One region of the Lysinibacillus sp. GW823-FHT06C08 genome, then DNA from elsewhere that is predicted to be linked to it. Evidence: predicted binding sites of a transcription regulator. Region 1 holds the regulator's gene; the other holds the start of a gene.
What was found. Region 1 encodes NrdR, which represses ribonucleotide reductase genes. Its sites were predicted from a motif close to AACACNATATATNGTGTT; they were not measured.

Region 1 (11,232 bases):
AATACATGGTTTGGGCAAAGCCTTGCCCGGTTGAACGGTACATCCTCTTGTCATGTCCATAAAAAAAGGACGGACATTTTTGAAGATGTCCGCCCGCTATATGTGCATGCGCAAGTCTACGCAAAACAATTCAACGTGTCATACCTGTTCACAGCCTTTAAAGCGTTGTATCAGGTGAGAAGCGGGCAGCCTCTACTTCAACCACAAACTTTGTATTCATTAACCTTAATTATATTAGCATGTATATGATAAGCTGTCAAACACTAATTTTCTTATCATACCTAGATTGACCTAATCTTAAATAATTTATACAACAGCAAGATTCATTTTATACAAAAAACCTCACTTATGCAAGTGAGATTTTTTATGAAAGATTATTTTGTAATTTCCGCTTTTATAGCTGCTAGGAAATTCTCAAAGCTAATTGTTTCGGAATCTTTAGAGCCATAACGGCGAACATTTACACCATTAGCTTCAACTTCTTTATCACCAATGACAAGCATATACGGAATCTTTTTCATTTGTGCTTCACGGATTTTATAGCCTAATTTTTCTTCACGATCATCCATTTCCACACGTAAGCCCGCTGCTGTTAATTGCTCTTCAATTTGTTTTGCATAATCGAAGTGAGCTTCATTCGATACTGGAATGACTTCTACTTGCACTGGAGCTAACCAAGTTGGGAATGCACCTTTATATTCTTCAATTAAGAATGCAACGAAACGTTCCATTGTTGAGACAACGCCGCGGTGAATTACGACTGGACGATGTGGTTTGCCATCTTCTCCAACGTAACTTAAATCGAAACGTTCTGGTAATAAGAAGTCTAGCTGAACAGTTGATAAAGTTTCTTCTTTACCAATCGCTGTTTTTACTTGCACATCCAGTTTAGGGCCATAGAATGCTGCTTCACCTTCTGCCTCGAAGTAATCTAAGCCAAGCTCATCCATTGCTTCTTTTAACATGCTTTGTGCTTTTTCCCACATAGCATCATCATTGAAGTATTTTTCAGTATCTGCAGGGTCGCGATACGATAAACGGAATGAATAATCATTTAAATCGAAATCTTTATACACCTCTAAGATTAACTGCACTACTTTTTGGAACTCTGCTTTAATTTGGTCTGGGCGAACAAAGATATGTGCATCGTTTAAAGTCATTCCACGTACACGCTGTAGGCCAGAAACTGCTCCTGACATTTCATAGCGGTGCATTGTACCAAGCTCTGCAATACGTAATGGTAAACTACGGTAAGAATGCATGCTATTTTTGTAAACCATCATATGGTGAGGACAGTTCATTGGACGCATGATTAATGTCTCGTTGTCCATTTCCATTGGTGGGAAAATAGAATCTTGGTAATGATCCCAGTGACCTGAAGTTTGATAAAGCTCTTTTGAACCTAATACAGGTGTATAAACATGCTTATATCCAAGAGATAATTCTTTATCGACGATATAACGCTCAATAACACGACGAATTGTTGCACCATTTGGTAACCAAAGTGGTAAACCTTGGCCCACCTTTTGAGAAGTTGTAAATAGCTCTAATTCCTTCCCGATTTTACGGTGATCACGTTCTTTTGCTTCTTCTAGCATTTGTAGGTGATGTTTTAATTCTTCTTTTTTGAAGAACGCCGTACCATAAATACGTTGTAGCATTTTGTTATCAGAGTTTCCTCTCCAATAGGCACCTGCTAATGATAACAGCTTGAATTCGCGAAGTTTACCAGTAGATGGTACGTGAATACCACGGCAAAGATCGAAAAATTCCCCTTGATAATAAATGGACACTTGCTCATCTGCAGGGATTGCTTCTAGTAATTCTAGTTTATATTCATCGCCAATTTCTTCATACATCGCTTGTGCTTCCGCACGACTTACATTTTTACGTTCTACCTCTAGATTTTCAGCAATAATTTTTTTCATTTCCTTTTCAATTGCTGGTAGATCTTCGGCAGTGATTGGTGTAGGAGAATCAATATCGTAGTAGAACCCACCATCGATAACAGGTCCAATACCAAGCTTTACATCAGGGAATAAACGTTTAATTGCCTGTGCAGTTAAGTGGGCTGTTGAGTGACGTAAAATTTCAAGTGCTTCTGCATCATCTTGTGTGATAATGGCAATGGCAGCATCTTCTTCGATTGGTGTTTTTAAATCTACTAATACACCATTAATTTTACCTGCGTAAGCTTTTTTTCGTAAGCCAGGGCTGATTGATAAGGCTACGTCATCTGTTGATGTACCTTTTACAAATTCCTTTACAGCACCATCTGGGAAAGTTAATTTAATCATTTCTGACATATTCGTTACACTCCTTTGTTATGGTTGAATACATAATGATTGATGAAATGTTGACTAATGAATCAAGTGATACGGCTGCTTATATGAGCGCTCTTCAACTCGAATTGAGCGAGATCTCTCCACAAAATAAAAAAAAGCCCCGTCCCTCAGGAAAGGGACGAAGCGTATGCTCGTGGTTCCACCCTTCTTCCTTCCGACTTATCAAGTCAGACGAAGCTCAAGGCTAGCTAACGGGCTAGGGACCGGCGAAAGATTATCCCTTTCGCTGCTCAGTAGGTAGTAAATGATGCGTTCATACTAGGAAGCTTTCAGCCGTTGACTTCCCTCTCTAGAAGCTGATACACAAAATTCATGTCCTCATCAATGCATATTGATATTTAGTATATGAGTCAGTATACGCTCGATTGTCGAAAAATGCAACTACCAATGTTACATCCTACGGTTATTGCCACGCATTTCAATTGGCTCTGTTAAGGCTTTAATACGCTCCATTATACGGCCCGCCTTGACAACCTCAATATCACCTTTTTGCGATTGGGCTAAATGGTGCTCTAATTCTCCATAATTAAAATTAGATGTAATAAACGTTGGCAATTGTTCAGCCATTCGATAATGGAAAATAGTCCCTAAAATTTCATCCCTTGTCCATGCGGTCATTGTTTCTGCCCCTAAATCATCGAGCATTAAAACAGGAGCCTTTTTAATATAGTCTATTTTTTCATTCAATGTATTATCGCCAATAGCATTTTTCATTTCCCGTAAAAATTCTGGCACGAAGACAACAACTGAACGTATTTTAATAGACGCTAATTCATTGGCAAGTGCACCAAGTACAAAAGACTTCCCTACGCCGAATTTACCGTATAAGTAAAAACCTTTTGATGGTAAATGACCTGATTCTTTTGTCGCTTTAACAAATTGCGCTGCTTTTTGGGCAATCATCACTCGAGACTCATCATCAATACTTAAATCGTGAATCGTTGCTTGAAGCACATCTTTGGGCATATGCATACTAGCAATCATATTCGCGACATCCCGACGCTCTTCTTCTCTAATTTTTTGCTCACAGCGTACATAATCAATTTCAACTGTATTCCGAACTACCCTTAAAGTAGGAAGGAAGCCTTTTAAATAGTTTGTACAATGTTCTGTGTTATCACAACCACAGCATTCCGTAGATTGACTAATAAATTCATGAAGTTTAGGTAAATTTCGTTCAATATTATCATAGCTTAATTCATCTGCATGATGTGCTAGAAATTCTTGTACGCGCGGATTTTCTAAAATTTCACGTCGCATGGCTTCATAGCGTTCTTGAAACGAGGGTACATTAATAGCTCGTTTTAATGGTCCATTTATAGGTTCGATTGTTGCTCACCTTCTTTACTATTCACTTTTCCCTAGCATCTCTAATATTTTTTGACGTTCTTTTTCAAAATCTATCGTGCTAGAAGTACTTTCCTCTTGTTTCTCATCACGTTTATAAAACCACTCGGGGACTTTTTCTTCTCGTTGATGTCCTGAACGTCCCTTAGTTCGCTGGCTCGTTTTAGTGGTTGTTTGTGGTTTGTTTTTCCAAGTTGTATATTTATCATGCTCTTGGCGTGCAAGTTCCATTGCTTCTTTAGCAGTTTGGATATTTTTACGAACCCAATGATCCGCAATTGTTTCCACATATTTTTTAGGTAACTTCATATCCGTTGTTAACATAACATACTCAAGTAACGCATTGACTACCCCAATCGGCATGCCGTGCTGCACAATTAAACTTTCTGCAAGTTGTACAGAGGTTTGCAAAGGTTCTTTCCCATTATTAATGTCACGCAACACTTGAATAGGAGCCGTAGTCTCTAAATAGTGTTGTAGCTCCTGATCCTTTGATTTTTGTCCAGTTTCTTCTACTGGCAACGGCTCGCTAACTCTCGCTATTTTTGGTGGCTCTTTTGACATCGTTAACTTATAGAAATCAGCAGCTGCCTTGCGTAAGCGCTCTTGTGAAATCCCTAAATCATCGTCCAAAGCAAGAATCACTACTTTTTGCATATCAAGCGCTGTTAAACGATATAAAAATGCCAGCTTAGCAATAGCCTCACGAACTTCTAATGTCAGTAAATTGGATGGCACCAATTGCTCAGATAAACCTGCTTGCAACAGATCGAAGTCAAATTGCTCCAAATAAAAAGGATACACCCTTTGTTGTTTATCCTTACGATTCGTATCCACTTGTAAATCTGATGGAATATTGGAATGAACGGGCTTATAGACATCTATAAAGGCACGAGATACATCTTTAAAATCCGCGTCCCTCACAGGGTATATAAAACGTTGACGTAAATTACGATATGCCTGCTCTCCAATTTTGCTAAATAAAAACATCGACAACAACGGGTCTTTCATAAAGCTTTCCGCATCTAATGGGCGCTGTAGCTCATATAAAAAACTTCGCTCACCAGCATTTTCTTTTTTCCATGTACGTAGTAAACCAATCGCTTCAAGGGCTATACGTGCCTCAAACACTTTACCAATAGGCAGACCGAGCACATTCATTAAATAATAATGTGTCATTTGCGTCTTTGGTATCTGTTCTGCTTCTGCCCATAAAGTTAAATAAAGGCTAATAGGGTCTGAGCCCGTTAACGGTTGATAGAATAATGTTACTAATTGACGCTCTTGAGTAGAAAATGCATGAGGTAGACGAATGTCAAAAGGATCGCCAGGCTGCAATTCCTTAAATAAATGAATCAACGTCATTCATCCTCTCTATTTTCTATGATTTCTGCTCCGTTTGACGTTGAATAATATCTTTAATCTCCTCAATAAAGACATTGATATCCTTAAACTGTCGGTAGACCGATGCAAAACGGACATAAGCCACCTCATCAATTTTGGCTAAGCGATCCATTACCAATTCACCGACATCTTCTGAGCGTACTTCTGAATTTCCAATACGACGAAGATCTTTTTCAATCGATAGGACAAGTTGCTCCAGTATATCAAGCGCAACTGGGCGTTTCTCACAGGCACGAATAAGTCCACGAAGTACCTTTTCACGGCTAAATTCCTCTCGTGAACCTTCTTTTTTCACTACAACTAATGGGGTCTCTTCAATTTTTTCAAACGTTGTAAAACGGAAGCCACATGACTCACATTCACGACGTCTACGAATTTCTTTATTATCATCTACTGGCCTCGAATCCACAACACGCGTTCCGTTAAATTGGCAAGATGGACATCTCATATAATTACTCTCCTGGTTTACAACAATTTAATATTTCTATTATAACAAATTTCCTACATATAAGAAAAGTGCATTCACGTAGTGAGCTCATGATAAACCTAATGCACCTAAAGTACAAGGAAAGTTTTTTAAAAAAAGCACATTGAAACCAGTTAGATTTCAATGTGCTCAAAATGAAAATATTATGCGTTTACCGTTTCTAATGCATTAGCCACTTTTTTCACTAGGTCAACAACGCGTGCAGAGTAACCCCACTCATTGTCATACCAAGCAAGTACTTTTACTTTACGGTTACCTAATACCATTGTGGAAAGTCCATCAACTGTTGATGAGTAAGTCGTTGTGTTGTAATCAGAAGATACTAGTGGCTCAACTGAGAAATTTAAAATGCCTTTCATTGGACCTTCTGTTGCAGCTTTTACAAATGCTGCATTAACAGCATCAACTGTTACATCTGTATTTAAATCTACTACAAGGTCAACTAAAGAAACATTTGGTGTTGGAACGCGAAGTGCCATACCATGAATTTTACCTTCTAACTCAGGTAAAACTAATTTTAATGCTTTGGCAGCGCCTGTAGATGTAGGAATAATTGATTGTGCACACCCACGTGCACGACGTAAATCTTTATGTGGATTATCTAAGTTCTTTTGATCGTTTGTATAAGCATGAACAGTTGTCATTAAACCATTTTCAATACCAAATGTATCATTTAATACTTTTGCAACTGGTGCTAAGCAGTTTGTTGTACAAGAAGCGTTTGAAATTACATCATGTTTAGCAATATCAAGTTTGTCATCATTCACACCTAAAACAATTGTTACATCTTCGTTTTTACCAGGTGCTGTTAAGATAACTTTTTTCGCGCCAGCTTCTAAGTGCATTGCTGCTTTATCACGCTCATTAAATTTACCTGTAGCTTCGATAACGATATCAACACCCATTGTAGCCCAAGGTAATTTTAATGGATCTCGTTCGCTAATAATTTGAACACGTTTACCATTTACAACTAAAGCATCGCCTGCTGGTTCTACTGTACCTTCAAATGTTCCGTGATTTGTGTCATACTTAATCAAATGTGCTAACGTTTCTGCTGGATAGCTAGCGTTAATAGCAACAATATTTAAATTTTCTTGTACGATCGCTTGGCGGAAAACCATACGTCCGATACGTCCGAAACCATTAATAGCAATTGATACTGTCATTTAAAAATCCTCCTGTGAGTACATACTCAGATTAATTATATACTTTATGGTGATTAGTATAACACAATTTTAAAAAAGATGAACATTAAATAGTCATATTATAAAAGTTCTTATTTTCTGAAAAATTATCTTTTATTATGGCATTTGCCCATAAAAAAAATGTGTAGCAAGATTTACTTGCTACACATTTTTAGCTTGAAACACTTTAAATTACACCCCAGAAAGCTAGAATTTTCTTTAGTTGTTCCTCTGTATTTTCCAGATTCTCATTATTATAAATGACCGCATGAGCTCCCTTTTCTTTGACAGACATAGGCAACTGTGAGTGCATGCGTGCTAAGGCATCCTCTTTTGATAAATGATTGCGTTCCATTAAGCGTCGAAGCTGAACCTCTTCACTTACCGACACTACAATGATACGCTCTACAAAATGCTGAAGCTTACTTTCAAATAACAGGGGAATATCCATGACAACATGCTCATGGCCATCCTCTAAATAGGCATCACGTTGTCGTAGCATTTCCTTTCTAATGGCCGGATGCATAATATCATTTAAAATTTTGCGTTTGGCAGGCTCATGAAAAATAATATCTCCGAGCATTGTCCGATTTAAATTGCCATCCTCTAGTAAAATATCTTGACCAAAGTTTTCTGCAATAAATGCCAGTGTCTCTGTTCCTGGCTCGACGACATCTCGCGCTACAATATCTGCATCAACAATCGGTAATCCTAGTTCGAGCATCATTTTTGCTACTGTACTTTTTCCGCTTGCAATACTTCCTGTAAGTCCGATAATCATTGTTAAATCCCCTTTAATGTTGACAATTTGGGCAAAAAACCGATGTTCGCCCACCAATCGTCATTTGACTTGTTGCCGTTTCACATGCTGGGCATATCTTTTTCCCATACATTTTCAAACGATTCTGCATGCTCCCAGCTTCCCCATTAATATTTCGATAATCAGAGATGGTAGAACCACCTGCTTCAATACTTTGACGCAAAACAGCAACGATCTCCTCAAATAATGCTCGTTTACGCTTCTCACTAATACGGTTCATTTTTCGAGCAGGATGAATTTTTTGAGCAAACAGCGCCTCTGTTGCATAAATATTGCCACAGCCCGAAACGACTTGCCCATCCATAATCACTTCTTTTACGGCCTTATTCTCATATTTTGGTAATGTTGATTTTGTTATAAAAAAATCACACGCTAATTCATCAAACGGCTCTGGCGCCATTTTTGTTAATGGTACATGATCTTCAATTTTTGCCAGAAATCGTAGTTCACCAAAGCGTCGTATATCTGAATAAATTAAGTAACCACCATCAGCCATCTTAAAGGTGGCATGTATATGCTTTTGGAATTTTGCTTCATCGATGTCTTCTGGTGAATTCACAACAAACCATGCACCTGTCATTCCTAAGTGACTAACAAGTACATAAGGAACCTCATCTTTGAATAAGTGAAAGAAAATATATTTTGCACGTCGTTCAATTTTTGTAATCGTCATTTCAGACAACGTTAATTCAAATGCATCAGGCTCTGCTTGCTTAACAATACATTGTTTCCCCTCACTAAAAGAAAAGTGTACCCTTTCAGATAGCTGTACATGTTGAATTGTACGTCCTTCAACCTTTGGCTTCAATGCCTGGACGACACCTTCTACCTCTGGTAATTCAGGCATTTGAACCCCTCCTTATTTTGCTTCATACCATGTCGAACCATGGTTAAAATCTACTTTTAGCGGTACGGAGAGCTCGATTGCATTTTCCATTACCTCTGGCACAATTTTTTCTAGCAACGCAATCTCTTCCTTAGGTGCTTCAAAAATCAACTCATCATGCACTTGTAAAAGTAGCTTTGCCTGCATATTTTCCTTTTTTAGTCGAGCATCCATATCAATCATCGCTTTTTTAATAATATCCGCAGCACTTCCCTGAATCGGGGTATTCATCGCCGTACGCTCAGCAAAGCTTCTTAAATTAAAGTTTAAGCTCGTAATATCTGGTAAATAACGACGTCTATTTAAAATTGTTGTAACATAGCCATTGAACTTCGCATTTTGCACAATATCATCCATATACTGTTTAACACCTGGGAAACTAGCGAAATATTTATCAATAAAAGTTGCCGCTTCCTTACGGGTAATATCTAAATTTTGTGATAGACCATAATCACTGATACCATAAACAATCCCAAAGTTAACAGCCTTCGCTGCACGACGCATATTACTATCAACTTCATCTTCGGATACATGGAATACGTCCATCGCTGTTCGTGTATGAACGTCCATCCCTTCACGGAAGGCCTCTACAAGGTTTTTATCCTCCGACATATGTGCGAGTACACGTAATTCGATTTGCGAATAGTCCGCTGAAAACAGTATCCAATTCTCATTTGAAGGGACAAATGCTTGACGGATTTTACGTCCCTCCTCTAAACGGATAGGGATGTTTTGTAAATTTGGATCTGTTGAGCTTAGTCGTCCTGTAGCAGTTAAAGCTTGTTGGAAACGAGTATGCACCTTGCTATCCTTTTCATGGATTTCCTTTAGCAACCCTTCAATATAAGTAGACTGTAATTTACCAAGCTGACGATATAACAGAATATATTCAATAATGGCATGCTCAGATTTTAACTTCTCTAATACATCAGCAGCCGTTGAATAGCCCGTCTTCGTTTTTTTAATAACAGGTAAACCTAATTTATCGAATAAAATAACACCTAATTGTTTTGGTGAATTAATATTAAACGTTTCTCCTGCCTCCGCATAAATTTCTTGTTCAAGCACGACAAGCTTTTCATTAAGCTCTTGGCCCATTTTTTCTAGCGTAGCACGGTTAACGGTAATGCCTTCACTTTCCATCTCACCTAAAATGGCTGCCAGTGGCAATTCCAAGTCTTTATAAAGATCAAATTGTTCATTTTCCTTTAATAATGCCTCTAGCTTCGGCTGTAATGACCAGACAGCATAAGCTTTTCGGCTAACATGCTGTGCAAGCTTATCTATTTCAGGTATAGCACGTTTAGCCCCCTTGCCATAGACCGTTTCATCTGCTTGTACATCATAATACCCAAGCTCCCTTGCAAGAGTGGCAACATCATCCCCACTAAGTCCAGGATTATTAATATACGAAGCAAGCACTAAATCAAAATCAACGCCAGCTAATTGAATACCTGCTCGTTTTAATGCTGCTTGAGACGCTTTGGAATCAGACATGTATTTTATTTTTGAGGAGTCCTCTAACCAGCAACGTAATATATCTGATTTTGCCGCAATATCAAAAGGAATGTATTGAGTCTTGGTCCCATCAGATAAGGCAATTCCAAGTAGCGCACAAGTGTGGTAATGTTCATTCTCTAGCTCAACATGCACAGCCATCACATCTTGTAAGTCTTCTTGTCGAACTTCTTGAATTTGTTCAAAATCAAAAGGTGTTTGCTCTTGCTCCTGCACAGTAAAATCACTTTTCTCGAGCAATGATTTAAAGCCGAGCTCACGCCATACATTGATCAATTCTTCTTCATTCGGTCCATGGTACGCGAGATCAGTTAATGAAATGGTAATTGGGGCATCTGTAAAAATCGTTGCCAGCTTCTTACTCATCTTAGCCTGCTCTTCATTGGCTACCAGCTTTTCTTTCATCTTAGAAGCTTTCAATGTATCCATCGCCTCGTAAAGTGCCTCAACGGAGCCATGCTCTTTTAATAGTTTGACAGCCGTCTTTTCGCCAACACCTGGCACACCAGGAATATTATCTGAAGAATCCCCCATTAAGCCCTTCATATCAATAATTTGTAAGGGCGTTAAACCGTATTTTTCTGCAATAAAGGCTGGCGTATTTCTCTCAATTTCCGTAATCCCTTTTTTCGTAATATAAACCGTAACTTGCTCTGTCGCAAGCTGTGTTAAATCGCGGTCTCCAGATACGATGATAACATCCATATCCTGTGATGAAGCCTCTTTTGCCAGCGTCCCAATAATATCATCCGCTTCATATAGGTCTTGTTCATATTGCTTAATTCCATAGGCATCAATTAGCTTGCGTATATAAGGGAATTGCTCCGATAATTCTGGTGGCGTCTTTTGTCGTCCACCTTTATATTCTGTAAAGGTTTCATGGCGGAAAGTTGTTTTTCCAGCATCAAAAGCCACTAAAATTTGCGTTGGTTGCTCTTCCTCTAATATTCTTTGTAGCATCGTTGTAAATCCGTACACAGCATTAGTATGAATTCCACTATCATTCGTCAACAATGGCAACGCAAAAAACGCGCGATATGCTAAACTATTACCGTCCAATAATAGTAATTTTTCCTTTGTCATAATATTATCCTCCTGCGTTGTCTTCTACTTCCTTCTACTTTATCATAACAATACATTTCAAGTAAAAAAAGCAGACGGGTCCTCCCTAAGGTTATCCGCTACTTTTGACTCGCTATCCGTCACTCTCTCGGTTTTATCCGTCACTTTTGGCTCGCTAT
Region 2 (11,232 bases), on a different contig from region 1:
TGAACTTACCTAGACGGCCAGAACGGTAGTAAGTGAAGGAGAAATATGGCTCAAGACCTGTTGCTACGCCTACCATTGTTCCTGTTGAACCTGTTGGGGCAACCGTTAATAAATGGGAGTTACGGATACCTGTTGCTAAAATTTGCTCCTTGATGTGAGCAGGCATTTTTTGCATGAAGCCTGTTTCTGTGAAAGCTTTACGTAAACGAGCTGTTTCTTCGTCAGTAGCACCTACTAAGAATGGGAAGCTTCCACGCTCTTTAGCAAGCTCTGTAGACGCCTCATACGCGGTTTCAGCAATTGTTTTAAAGATTTCATCGACTAAAGCATTACCTGCTTCAGAACCGTATTCTTTCTCACAATAAATGAGTAAATCAGCTAGGCCCATTACGCCTAGACCAACACGACGCTCACCAAGTGCTTGTACACGGTTTTCCTCTAAGAAGTATGGAGTTGCATCAATAACATTATCCTGCATACGAACACCAACACGAACCGTTTCACGTAGTGCTTCGTAATCTACAGTTTGATTGTCTTTATTCGCAAATTGTGCAAGGTTTACCGCTGCCAAGTTACACACTGAGTATGGCGCAAGTGGCTGTTCCCCACATGGGTTAGTTGCAACAACGCTTTGACCATATGCCTTTGCATTCGTCATATCATTCGCATTGTCGATAAAGAAAATTCCTGGCTCTGCAGAGTATGTTGCACATACGTTAATTAAATTCCACAATTCTTTCGCTTTGATCGTGCGATATGTGCGGATTTTATAGCCCATTTTCTCCCATTCACGAACGTCACCAACATGATGCCATTCTGTGTTGTAAGCATGCATTTCTTCTTTCGAGTATTCTTCAACCGCTGGGAAACGCAGTTCGAAATCAGCATCGTTTTCAACAGCTTCCATAAATTCTTTTGTTAATGTTACGGAGATGTTTGCACCTGTTAAAAACTCTGAGTTATGCACAGTATATGTGCCACCATCACGTAATTTATTTTCAGCCTCACGAATAATGGCTGTATCAAATCCACCTAAACCTTCAATGCTTTTATAGTTTACAATGCCTTGATACATAGCTTCTTCCTGCATAGAAAGTGGCTTGAAGTTTAATTTCTCTTTAGCTAGACGAATGATTGTTTCATCCGTTGTATTTTCAATTAGGTAACGAAGGATACGTGGGTTTTGCATTTTCGAAATAATAAACTCCACAATATCTGGATGCCAATCGGCAAGCATAATCATTTGTGCTCCACGACGTGAGCCACCTTGCTCTACAAGATGTGTTAATTTAGCAATATCATCTAACCAAGAAACAGAACCTGACGATTTACCGTTTACTCCACGTGCCAATGTGTTGCGAGGACGTAATGTGGAACCATTTGTTCCTACTCCACCACCACGGCTCATAATTTCCATTACTTGTTTACGGTGATCACTAATACCTTCACGTGAATCCGCAACAAAAGGCATTACGTAACAGTTAAAGAATGTTACATCTGTTTCAGATCCTGCTCCGTATATTACTCGTCCTGCAGGAATGAACTTTAAGGACACTAATTGCTCATAAAATTTTTCAAACCATTCTTGGCGTTTTTCTGGTGTTTTTTCAACAACCGCCAGTCCTGTTGCATTTCGTTTAGCGATTTGTTCATAAAAAATCTCAAGAGGCTTCTCTAGCACGTCAATTGAACGCGTAATCACACCCGTTTCTTGCTCCTGTGGATCGTCTAAAACGCTACGATAATCTTCCTCAATCAAAATATCAGCTGTTTTTGTAGTCATGTCCAGCTTTTGAATTGTCCCTAAACCACGTGCAGGGAACTTTGGATCAGCTTTTACCGTTAAAACAACAAAGTCACCGGCTTTTAGTGTTTTCTTTTCTGTGTCTTTAAACGAGTAGCGATCGATCATGACAAGTCTTGATACACCTTTGTGCGTGATGTGCATATCAGGCGTTACAGGGTGTACCTGCGGGAATTGTTCGATATCTTTGTTTAACTGTTCAAATTGATTGTTTACATCGGGTTGATGATTTGTGAGTACCATCGTTTTGCCTCCCTTACAAAATAAATACACAATATCATGTGTTGTTAAACACTACATATTGTGTATATGTCTTTAAAAAAGATACTATATATAGACTTTCAATTCAACTCTTGCTTTTTTCAATAGAATCGTAACTACTTGTAATAGCAAGGATTTAACGCTTAAAAATATTTTTTTTATACCATTTTTTACTTTTTGAAGTTCCACTCATCAGATGCATATTTTTTTTCTTCTAATGCACGGACATATTCTAACTGCTCCTCAGAAAGTGTAAATGGTTTTAATTCAATTTGCAACGATTTTGCAAAACCATCTCGAAAAGCAGTCACACATTGTTCAACTGTCACAGGTTCATCCACAAGACTGTTAATCGCTACTGCTTTCTCTGGTAATTTTCTGCGCATACGATCCTTCGCTTCTTCACTCGAAAAATTAAAGACCGATAATAACTTCTCCTGATCTAAATCTAATAAAATGGCACCATGCTGCAATATAACACCTTTTTGACGTGTTTGCGCACTTCCCGCTATTTTTTTCCCTTCAACTACCAGCTCATACCAGCTTGGAGCATCAAAGCATACTGCACTTTTCGGACTCTTTAAGTCTGCTCTTTTCTCCTCTGTATCAGGGACACTAAAATAGGCATCCATCCCTAAGTTATGGAAACCTTGCAAGATGCCTTCACTTAGCACACGGTACGCCTCTGTCACTGACTCTGGCATATTTGGATAGCTTTCTGTTACGATGACACTATATGTGAGCTCATGCTCATGCAGCACAGCTCGTCCACCAGTTGGTCGACGTACAAAACCTAAGCCTTGCTCACGTACAGCATCTAAATTTATATCTTTTTTGGCTTGCTGAAAATAACCGATTGATAATGTTGCCGGTTCCCACTCATAAAAACGAATGACTGGTGGAATTAACCCCTCACTATGCCAATCAAGTAATGCTTCATCTAGTGCCATATTAAAAGAAGGACTACATTTCCCTGAATTTAAAAAATACCAAGTTGTCATATGTTCATCTCCTACAATTTATAAAAATACCTCAGGCCCCACCTGCGGTTCAACCTTAACGAAGATTACGTTACAGTTCAAGTTGTGGCTTTGCAAACGATATCGACGAATTCGCCACAATCTAGTTAATTTTATCAAACTCATTGGACTATCGCTAGCGCATCTTTTATAATAATAAAGAAGATAGAAAGGGGTAAGAAAATCTTGGACATACTTATCACAATCGGTGTCGTTTTAGTAGTCGTAATTGCATACATCGGTATAAATGCACTAAGACTCAAAAAAGCTGTAACAAACTTAACACAAGAACAATTTATTGAAGGCTATCGTAAAGCGCAGCTAATCGATGTTCGTGAACAAAAAGAATTTGATGCTGGTCACATTCTTGGCGCACGAAATGTTCCTTCCACAACATTACGTCAACGTTATAAAGAAATTCGCCCAGATTTACCAGTATATTTATACTGTCAAAATACAGGCCGTAGCTCACGTGCTGCACTATTTCTTAAAAAACGTGGGTACAACCAAATTTACCAACTTCAAGGCGGTTTCAAAACTTGGACAGGTAAAATAAAAGCCAAAAAATATTAATATTTCCCTAAAAAAAGTCGTCTCAAAGAACTAGGAGACGGCTTCTTTTTATACAAAAAATTCAGAGTTTCTACTATATTATATCTATTGCAAAATTTTAAGTGGCTATTTCGTACACTCTTTCATACTATAGTGATCCTCTCTCCCCTCACTTGTCCCACTCCATTTCTTCACATAAACCTTTCGTATTTACCCATTTGCGCATACTACGGAAATCTTTGTATGTCCAAAAATACTAATTATCGTTAGTAATTTTCATTTATTCACTACATTCTTCTATTTTTCTGAAAATAATATAAATTTCTAGTTGAATATTTGTAAAAGCACTGCTAGGATATATAATATCTTAAAATAATATTTATGTTAAAAAATTAATAAGCTATGAATGCTATGGATCAAACTATAGCAGGAGCAGTTCTGGAGAGAGCGCAATTTGCGTCGCCGAAGGGTTCACTATCTCAGGCAAAAGGACAGAGGAGTAATAACAGCTTTTTTAAGCGATGCCATACGATGGTTACGAATGATTTCATGAACCATCCGTGATCAAATGGTATTTGTTATTCTGACGTTTTTCCGAGACTAGTGTCACAACTAGTCTCTTTTTTTATTTTTTCAGTCATTTTTTATGCATCTTTGGGGGGATTAACGTGGAACAGCAACAATTAAAACGTGAATTAAAAAATCGCCATGTACAGCTTATTGCCATTGGTGGGACAATAGGAACCGGTTTATTTCTAGGCTCTGGGAAAGCCATTGCATTAGCAGGGCCTTCGATCATCCTTGCCTATTTAATTGTCGGAACGGCACTCTTTTTTGTTATGCGTGCATTAGGCGAACTATTATTATCGAATTCAGGATATACATCATTTACGGATTTTGCCTCCGAATATATAGGGCCATGGGCAGGGTATGTAACAGGCTGGACCTACTGGTTCTGTTGGATCATGACAGCGATGGCGGATATTATCGCTGTAGGGGTTTATACACAATATTGGTTTGATATCCCTCAGTGGGTTCCAGCTATTGGTTGTTTAGTAGTATTACTACTACTGAATTTATTGACGGTCAAACTATTTGGGGAGTTAGAATTTTGGTTTGCTATCATTAAAGTGATTACCATTGTGGCGCTCATTATCCTTGGACTTATGATGTTAGTGACAGGCTTTCAAACAAGCTCTGGGACGGTTTCAGTAGATAATCTTTGGGTCCACGGCGGCCTGTTTCCAAATGGAGTATATGGCTTTTTAATGGCCTTCCAGATGGTTGTTTTCGCTTTCGTCGGTGTGGAATTAGTAGGGGTATCAGCAGCCGAGACTGCAGACCCACAAAAAAACATTCCTTCTGCTATCAATAAAATACCATTTCGAATTCTACTCTTTTATGTAGGGGCACTGTTTGTCATCCTATGTATCAATCCATGGTATGAAATGTCTGCCGCAAGCAGTCCATTTGTCCAAGTATTTACGTTAGCGGGCATTCCAATTGCTGCAGGTATTATTAATTTTGTTGTGCTCACTTCAGCCGCTTCTGCTGGTAATAGTGGTTTATTTTCAACAAGTCGCATGCTCTTTAATCTTGGTAAAAATAAACAAGCATCACCTGCTTTTGCTAAGCTCAATAAAAATAGTGTTCCAAGTAACGCACTAGTCATTTCTGCAATTGTTGTATCTGTAGGGGCACTGTTAAGTAAGCTAATGCCAGAGAATGCCTTTAGTATCGTAACGACTATTAGTGCGATTTGCTTCATATGGGTGTGGAGTATTATCATCATTTCTCACATCATCTATAAACGGAAAAATCGTGCCCTACATGAAGCCTCAAGCTTCAAAGCACCGCTGACACCTTTTATTAACTACGTAGTGCTTGCGTTTTTTGCTTTCCTATTAATTGTGATGTTTATTTCTGAGGCAACACGTACAGCTCTTCTCCTAACCCCTATTTGGTTTATTGTCCTATTCATTCTATATAAAATGAAAAAAAGATGACTTCAGAGCTCACTCTGAAGTCATCTTCTACTCGTTAAAAAATGGTCATATCCCATTCTGTCGCTAAATGTTTCAGTAATTGGACACCTGCGACACTATTCCCGATAGGATCGATGGCTGGTCCATAAATACCTATGCCACAGCCAGCAGGGAATGGTGAATCTAACCCTGCATGGCCTGGGACAGCAGTAAGAATGGCACCAGAAACACCACTTTTAGCAGGAAGTCCAATAAATGCCGCAAATTTTCCTGAAGCATTGTACATACCGCATGTTACCATTAAAGCCTTTGCTAATTTTGCCACTTGTTTAGGAAATAACTGTTTCTTTAATAGCGGATGATAGCCATCATTAGCGATAACTAAACCAATCATCGCTAAATCGGATACATTGACTTCAATCGCACATTGCTTTAAGTAAACCTCAAGAGCCGCTTCTACTGGGCAGTCTAAGAAACCAGAATCCATTAAATAGTAGGCTAGTGCTCGATTACGGTTAGCTGTCTGCCACTCAGATTGAAACACTTCCTCGTTGACACTTAATTGCTTACCTATGATTTGCTCTAAAAATTGCAGGATTTTGTCAATCTTCTCCTGTGGTGAATGACCAATCATCATAGAGGAGACAGTAATCGCCCCAGCATTAATCATTGGATTAAAGGGCTTTCCTGGCTGATGACTTTCTAAGCGAATAATAGAGTTGAATGTATCCCCTGTTGGCTCAACATCAACCCTCTCTAATACATAGGGCAATCCTCGATCCATACAGGCCAGTATAAAGGTGATTACTTTGGAAACACTTTGAAGCGTAAATAACTCCGTCGTATCACCAGCTTTAATTTCATGCCCTTCAGTGCCAATAATGGCTATAGCTAATTGATTTGGGTCTTTTTTAGCTAATGCAGGGATATAGTTAGCGCACCGTCCTTCTTTTGCGGCAGAGCGAAACTGTGTGACCGATTGTGCCACAAGCTGATCGTGACTAGGTTGTGTTGACATTACTGTGGACTCCTTTCAAAATGTGCAAAAACAGAGTCTTCATAGTTCTCCTATGAAGACTCTATCCATATTTTTGCTATCCTTTTATAGCTTTGGAGACATTGTCCCCTCCGGAATTAACGATTCATACGTCTCCCCATCAAGACGTTCTTGCCATTCCTTTTTAGCTTTCTCAATCAGTATTGGATTACCCAATAACTCAATAGCTGTACACGCCATAATTTTAGCAGCTTGTAGCATACCTTTATGGGCGATTGGTGTGACACCTTGAGAAACAACTTGCCATGTATGCAGTGGCGTTCCTAATGCCATACATACTGTCGTACATTGAACAGTTGGCACATTCCAGCTAACATCTCCCACATCAGTAGAGCCACCCATGATAAATTCAGGGAGCATTCGAGGAATATGATCAGCAATAACTTTTCCTTGTAATTGTTGAACATCACCTTTATGTAGACCAACTAATGAAGAGGCTTGTACTTCAGGAGAAAACGTATTGAAAATAGCCTGAGCATACTGTTCATCCTCTATTGTATAGTCTGGCATGCCAATTTCAAGTATTTGTTGATACATGGCATCATAAAGTGTCTTATTCGTTATTAAATTAGAGGCAGCACCTTCAAAATCGATTTCTAGGGAAGTACCTGTCATGAGCGTTGCACCCTTCGCTATTTGTTCAACGCGCTGATAGATTTCTTGCACTTGTTGCTTTTTAGGTGCTCGCACTAAATAGGTAACCTCAGCATATGGTTGAACAACATTCGGAGATGTTCCACCAGAGTTTGTAATAGCATAATGCACTCTTGCTTCTGGAATAATATGCTCTCGTAAGTAGTTTACCCCAACGTTCATCAGCTCAACAGCATCTAATGCACTTCTTCCCAGATGAGGAGCAGCTGCAGCATGTGCACTTTTACCTGTAAACTTAAATGTAACAGCATAGTTTGCTAGAGAGCTACAAGTCATCACCGTTGAAAACGTACCAGGATGCCAAGAAATGGCGATATCTACATCATCGAATAAGCCAGCTTTCGCCATATAAGCTTTACCAGATCCATTTTCTTCTGCAGGGCAACCGTAAAAACGGATGGTTGCGGATTGTGGATGTTGCTCTAAATAATCTTTTACGGCAACAGCTGCTGCAAATGCTCCTGTTCCTAATAAATTATGGCCACAGCCATGACCACTTCCCCCATTCTCAAGAGGCTCATGAGTGGTAACACCGCCCTTTTGGCTCAAGCCTGGTAGTGCATCGTATTCCCCTAAAAAGGCGATGACTGGCTTTCCTGACCCAAAAGTTCCAACAAGCGCAGTATCAAGCCCAGCTAAGCCAACCTCAGTTTGAAACCCCTCGTTTTCGAGTGCCTCTTTCATATATTGCATGGATCGTTTTTCTTGAAAATGAAGCTCCGGTACAGCCCAAATTGCATCGCTTAATGCTACACTAGCATCCTTCTTTGCCTCAATAAATGTAGAAATTTTTTCTTGAAAACTCATTATTGTCCCTCCAATTTATTCATTATGCTTTCAATAATGCTCCTTTTTGGTCGTTTAACGTTACAAGCGACACAATACAAATGAGCGCGAATCCAATTAACATCCAAAAGGCTGCATCAAACGAACCATTAAAGGCATCGACCATAAAACCAATAGCCATAGGTGTAACAAACCCCGCTAGCTGTCCGCCTGTATTCGCGATCCCCATAGCTGAGCCTGTTATAGACGAAGGCAATTTCTTTAGAACAATTACGGGTAGTAGCGTAATGACAAACGCAATAAAGATAGAAACAACTGTTTGATAGCCAATAAATAATGTCACCGTTTTCGCTGTAAACATTAAATACAATAAAAGACCGATGACTGCACAGGAAATAGAGCCTAACACCTTTTCCATTCCTCTTGGAAGCTTATCGATAATATATCCGCTACCATACACCCCAATAATCGTTGTAATAGCAGGAATTGTTTGTGCCCAACCAATGGACATTAAGTCTAGTCCACGATTTTTTTGAAGGTAGGTTGGAATCCACGATACTAATCCCCAGTTCACCGCATAAATACAGAAATAAGCAATAATCAAATTCCACATGAGCGGTGTTTTCAGTAGTTCTTTAAAGCTTACCTTAACAGCCGGACTACCTGTCTCAGCAGCATCTACTGTTTCAGCTTTCGGGAGCTGAATGTATTTCCAATATAAATAAGCAATAATCGCTCCAATAGCCCCGATAATGATAAACATCATACGCCAGCCAATCGTTCCTAATAAATAAGCGGCCAACAGCGGTACAATTAGCGAAACAATCCCACCAGAAGTCAGCATAATTGACATCGCTCTGCCTCTTTCTTCTTTCGGGAAAATCGTGGCAATAATCTTAGAGCTAGATGGTTGAAATCCACCTTCTCCGATGCCGAATAAGAAACGAATAACAATCATCGCTGTTAAAGACCAGGCAATAGCCGTAAGTCCGGTAAATATTGACCACATGATGACAGCCATTAGCAAGATTCGTTTTGCGCCAAATTTATCAGCTAGCCAACCTCCTGGTATTTGCATAATGGCATAGCCTAAAAAGAAAGCGCTTAAAATAATACCAGTAGAAGATGCATCCAGTTGCAAATCGCCTGTAATTGAAACGACTGCGTAGTTCATAATATAGCGATCTAAGTTCCCTAAAGACCAGCCTAAAAATAATAGCGCAAGGATAACATTTCTAGATTTTTTCGTTACTTCATTTGTTGTCATTTATATCCCTCCCATGATCAAAAACCTTCTCTTTATGGCAGTGATTGCATCACCGCTACAGTTGTTCTTTAAGATTCTTGCCCCCTTGCAAATCTAGTAAAATCAAAACCCCTTTTATATACCGACATTTTCGTTATATATTCGTATAATAATCAAAGTACTCCAAAAAAACAATATTTTTTTGAAAATTTCTAATAGATAGTCGCTTCTCTAGCTATGAATGATCGGCTCAAAAAAGCGCACAACTTGTGGACTGGTCTTTGTTTTATCGATCCTAAAATTTTAGAAAAAAAAATGTCCCAAACCACACATTGGTTTGGAACATTTTTTTAGTTTCTAGACAAGCTGATACATTTTGATTGGTCTACCACGCAAATGCTGTAATTCTTCGCCACAAATTCTTGCTAAATCTACACTACATAAATCCGCAACAATACGCTGTGCATTTCTTTCACTCATTTGAAGCTGTGTTGCTAAATCCTTTGTCGTAAAATGCTTCCAGCGCATTTTCTGCACAAGCGCATGGATTTTCATATACGTTTTAATACTAATATTACCTTTTTTTAGCTTTTCTAAAATATCGGGATCTTCTGCTCGGTAAGAATAAGACAACTCTTCCATATTTCCGACCGACTCAATAATCGTACCGTCATCCTGAATCATAACGATATCGATGGCCTCATTTTCCTTGGTCTGCCTTAGCCCTCGATGAGCATGTAGTTCTGCATTGAATACGGTTTGTGCAAAACCAATACCTGCAGTTACTTTTGCTTCCATTTCGATGGATAACTGATACATTTTTTCCTGTAGAAATTTAATTTGCCCTTCAATGGCTCCCCTTGTACTAAAAATTGTATATTTTCCATTCCCCTCTTCAATGAGGGAACCGTCAATTTGTTCACAAAGTTGAAGTAGATGTTCCTTAGTACGTAGCTCTAAATATTGGATGCGATACCCTTGCTTCATACGCTCCTTTAAGGAATCAAAATCCTTGATTTCAAGCATTACTGCACCAATTTGAGTTTCTTTATAGTAGGATGTTTTAATTTTTTCCGTAAATAGCTGAACTGTATGGTAAATTTCTGTTTTTGTGGGAGATACCCAATAGGAGGGAACGCCTCGATCTTTCAGCTCTTCATCGACAGATGGATAACAAGTGATGGCAAAATCGATCTTTCCCTCCTGCCAAAGTGTATAGTGAAAATCAAATAACTCTTTTGGATCAATGGCTACATCAAATTCCTTTAAATACATATGATTGACATTCTTTTGGATCTCCGCTAGACCCTCTGAAGCCATTTGTGAGGGAGAAGGTATAATATCGATACTAACATTTTCAATAAACTTCTTTTGCCGATAGGATTGCTCTAAAAATCCTCTATAAATAGCCGCCTCCGAAAAAATGATATGAGCCAATTTATCCTGTGAAACGTTTGTTTGGCTCGCTATCTTATAGGGGATATAGCCAGAAAACAGCCAGAAATCCACATCTTGATCATAGGTCTCCACAAGATGCTTTGTCTCTGTCGCTATCGTATAAATATATGGAATAAATTCCATATCCTGTTCAATCTCTCTGGCTAAAGCAATAATTCTTTGGACGGATTTGACAGGACCCACAACACCTATTTTATACATCTTTTTGTTCCTACCTTCTTTGTGAAACTGCAATAGTTATGTAAAAAATTTCTTTTCTCTTCTGTTCATAGTATAGCGGACAACCAATTTACTAGACAAATAAAAAATCTATACAGAAAAACCCCGAGTTTCTCGGGGCTTACCTCATTTAATATCCTGTGGATACATGTTTTTATAAAGTAATTCTAATTTTTTGGAAAGCTTCCCAT

Region 2: the regulator NrdR is predicted to act here: its motif matches at 2,095-2,112, upstream of AC1Q6O_RS20850 (vitamin B12-dependent ribonucleotide reductase).

What each region holds. Positions count from the first base shown of each region.
Region 1 is NZ_JBXAHN010000004.1:108,214-119,445, forward strand. It holds gene thrS (threonine--tRNA ligase) at 375-2,306, opposite strand; gene dnaI (primosomal protein DnaI) at 2,736-3,665, opposite strand; gene AC1Q6O_RS12235 (replication initiation and membrane attachment family protein) at 3,693-5,057, opposite strand; gene nrdR (transcriptional regulator NrdR) at 5,074-5,544, opposite strand; gene AC1Q6O_RS12245 (glyceraldehyde-3-phosphate dehydrogenase) at 5,727-6,749, opposite strand; gene coaE (dephospho-CoA kinase) at 6,955-7,548, opposite strand; gene mutM (bifunctional DNA-formamidopyrimidine glycosylase/DNA-(apurinic or apyrimidinic site) lyase) at 7,562-8,434, opposite strand; gene polA (DNA polymerase I) at 8,447-11,074, opposite strand; gene AC1Q6O_RS12265 (hypothetical protein) at 11,132-11,232, opposite strand, start outside.
Region 2 is NZ_JBXAHN010000012.1:49,775-61,006, forward strand. It holds gene AC1Q6O_RS20850 (vitamin B12-dependent ribonucleotide reductase) at 1-2,047, opposite strand, end outside; gene AC1Q6O_RS20855 (lipoate--protein ligase family protein) at 2,236-3,066, opposite strand; gene AC1Q6O_RS20860 (rhodanese-like domain-containing protein) at 3,271-3,657, shown strand; glycine riboswitch at 4,065-4,141, shown strand; gene AC1Q6O_RS20865 (amino acid permease) at 4,305-5,642, shown strand; gene AC1Q6O_RS20870 (glutaminase) at 5,677-6,639, opposite strand; gene AC1Q6O_RS20875 (M20 family metallopeptidase) at 6,724-8,139, opposite strand; gene AC1Q6O_RS20880 (MFS transporter) at 8,162-9,385, opposite strand; gene AC1Q6O_RS20885 (hypothetical protein) at 9,722-11,023, opposite strand; gene AC1Q6O_RS20890 (hypothetical protein) at 11,168-11,232, opposite strand, start outside.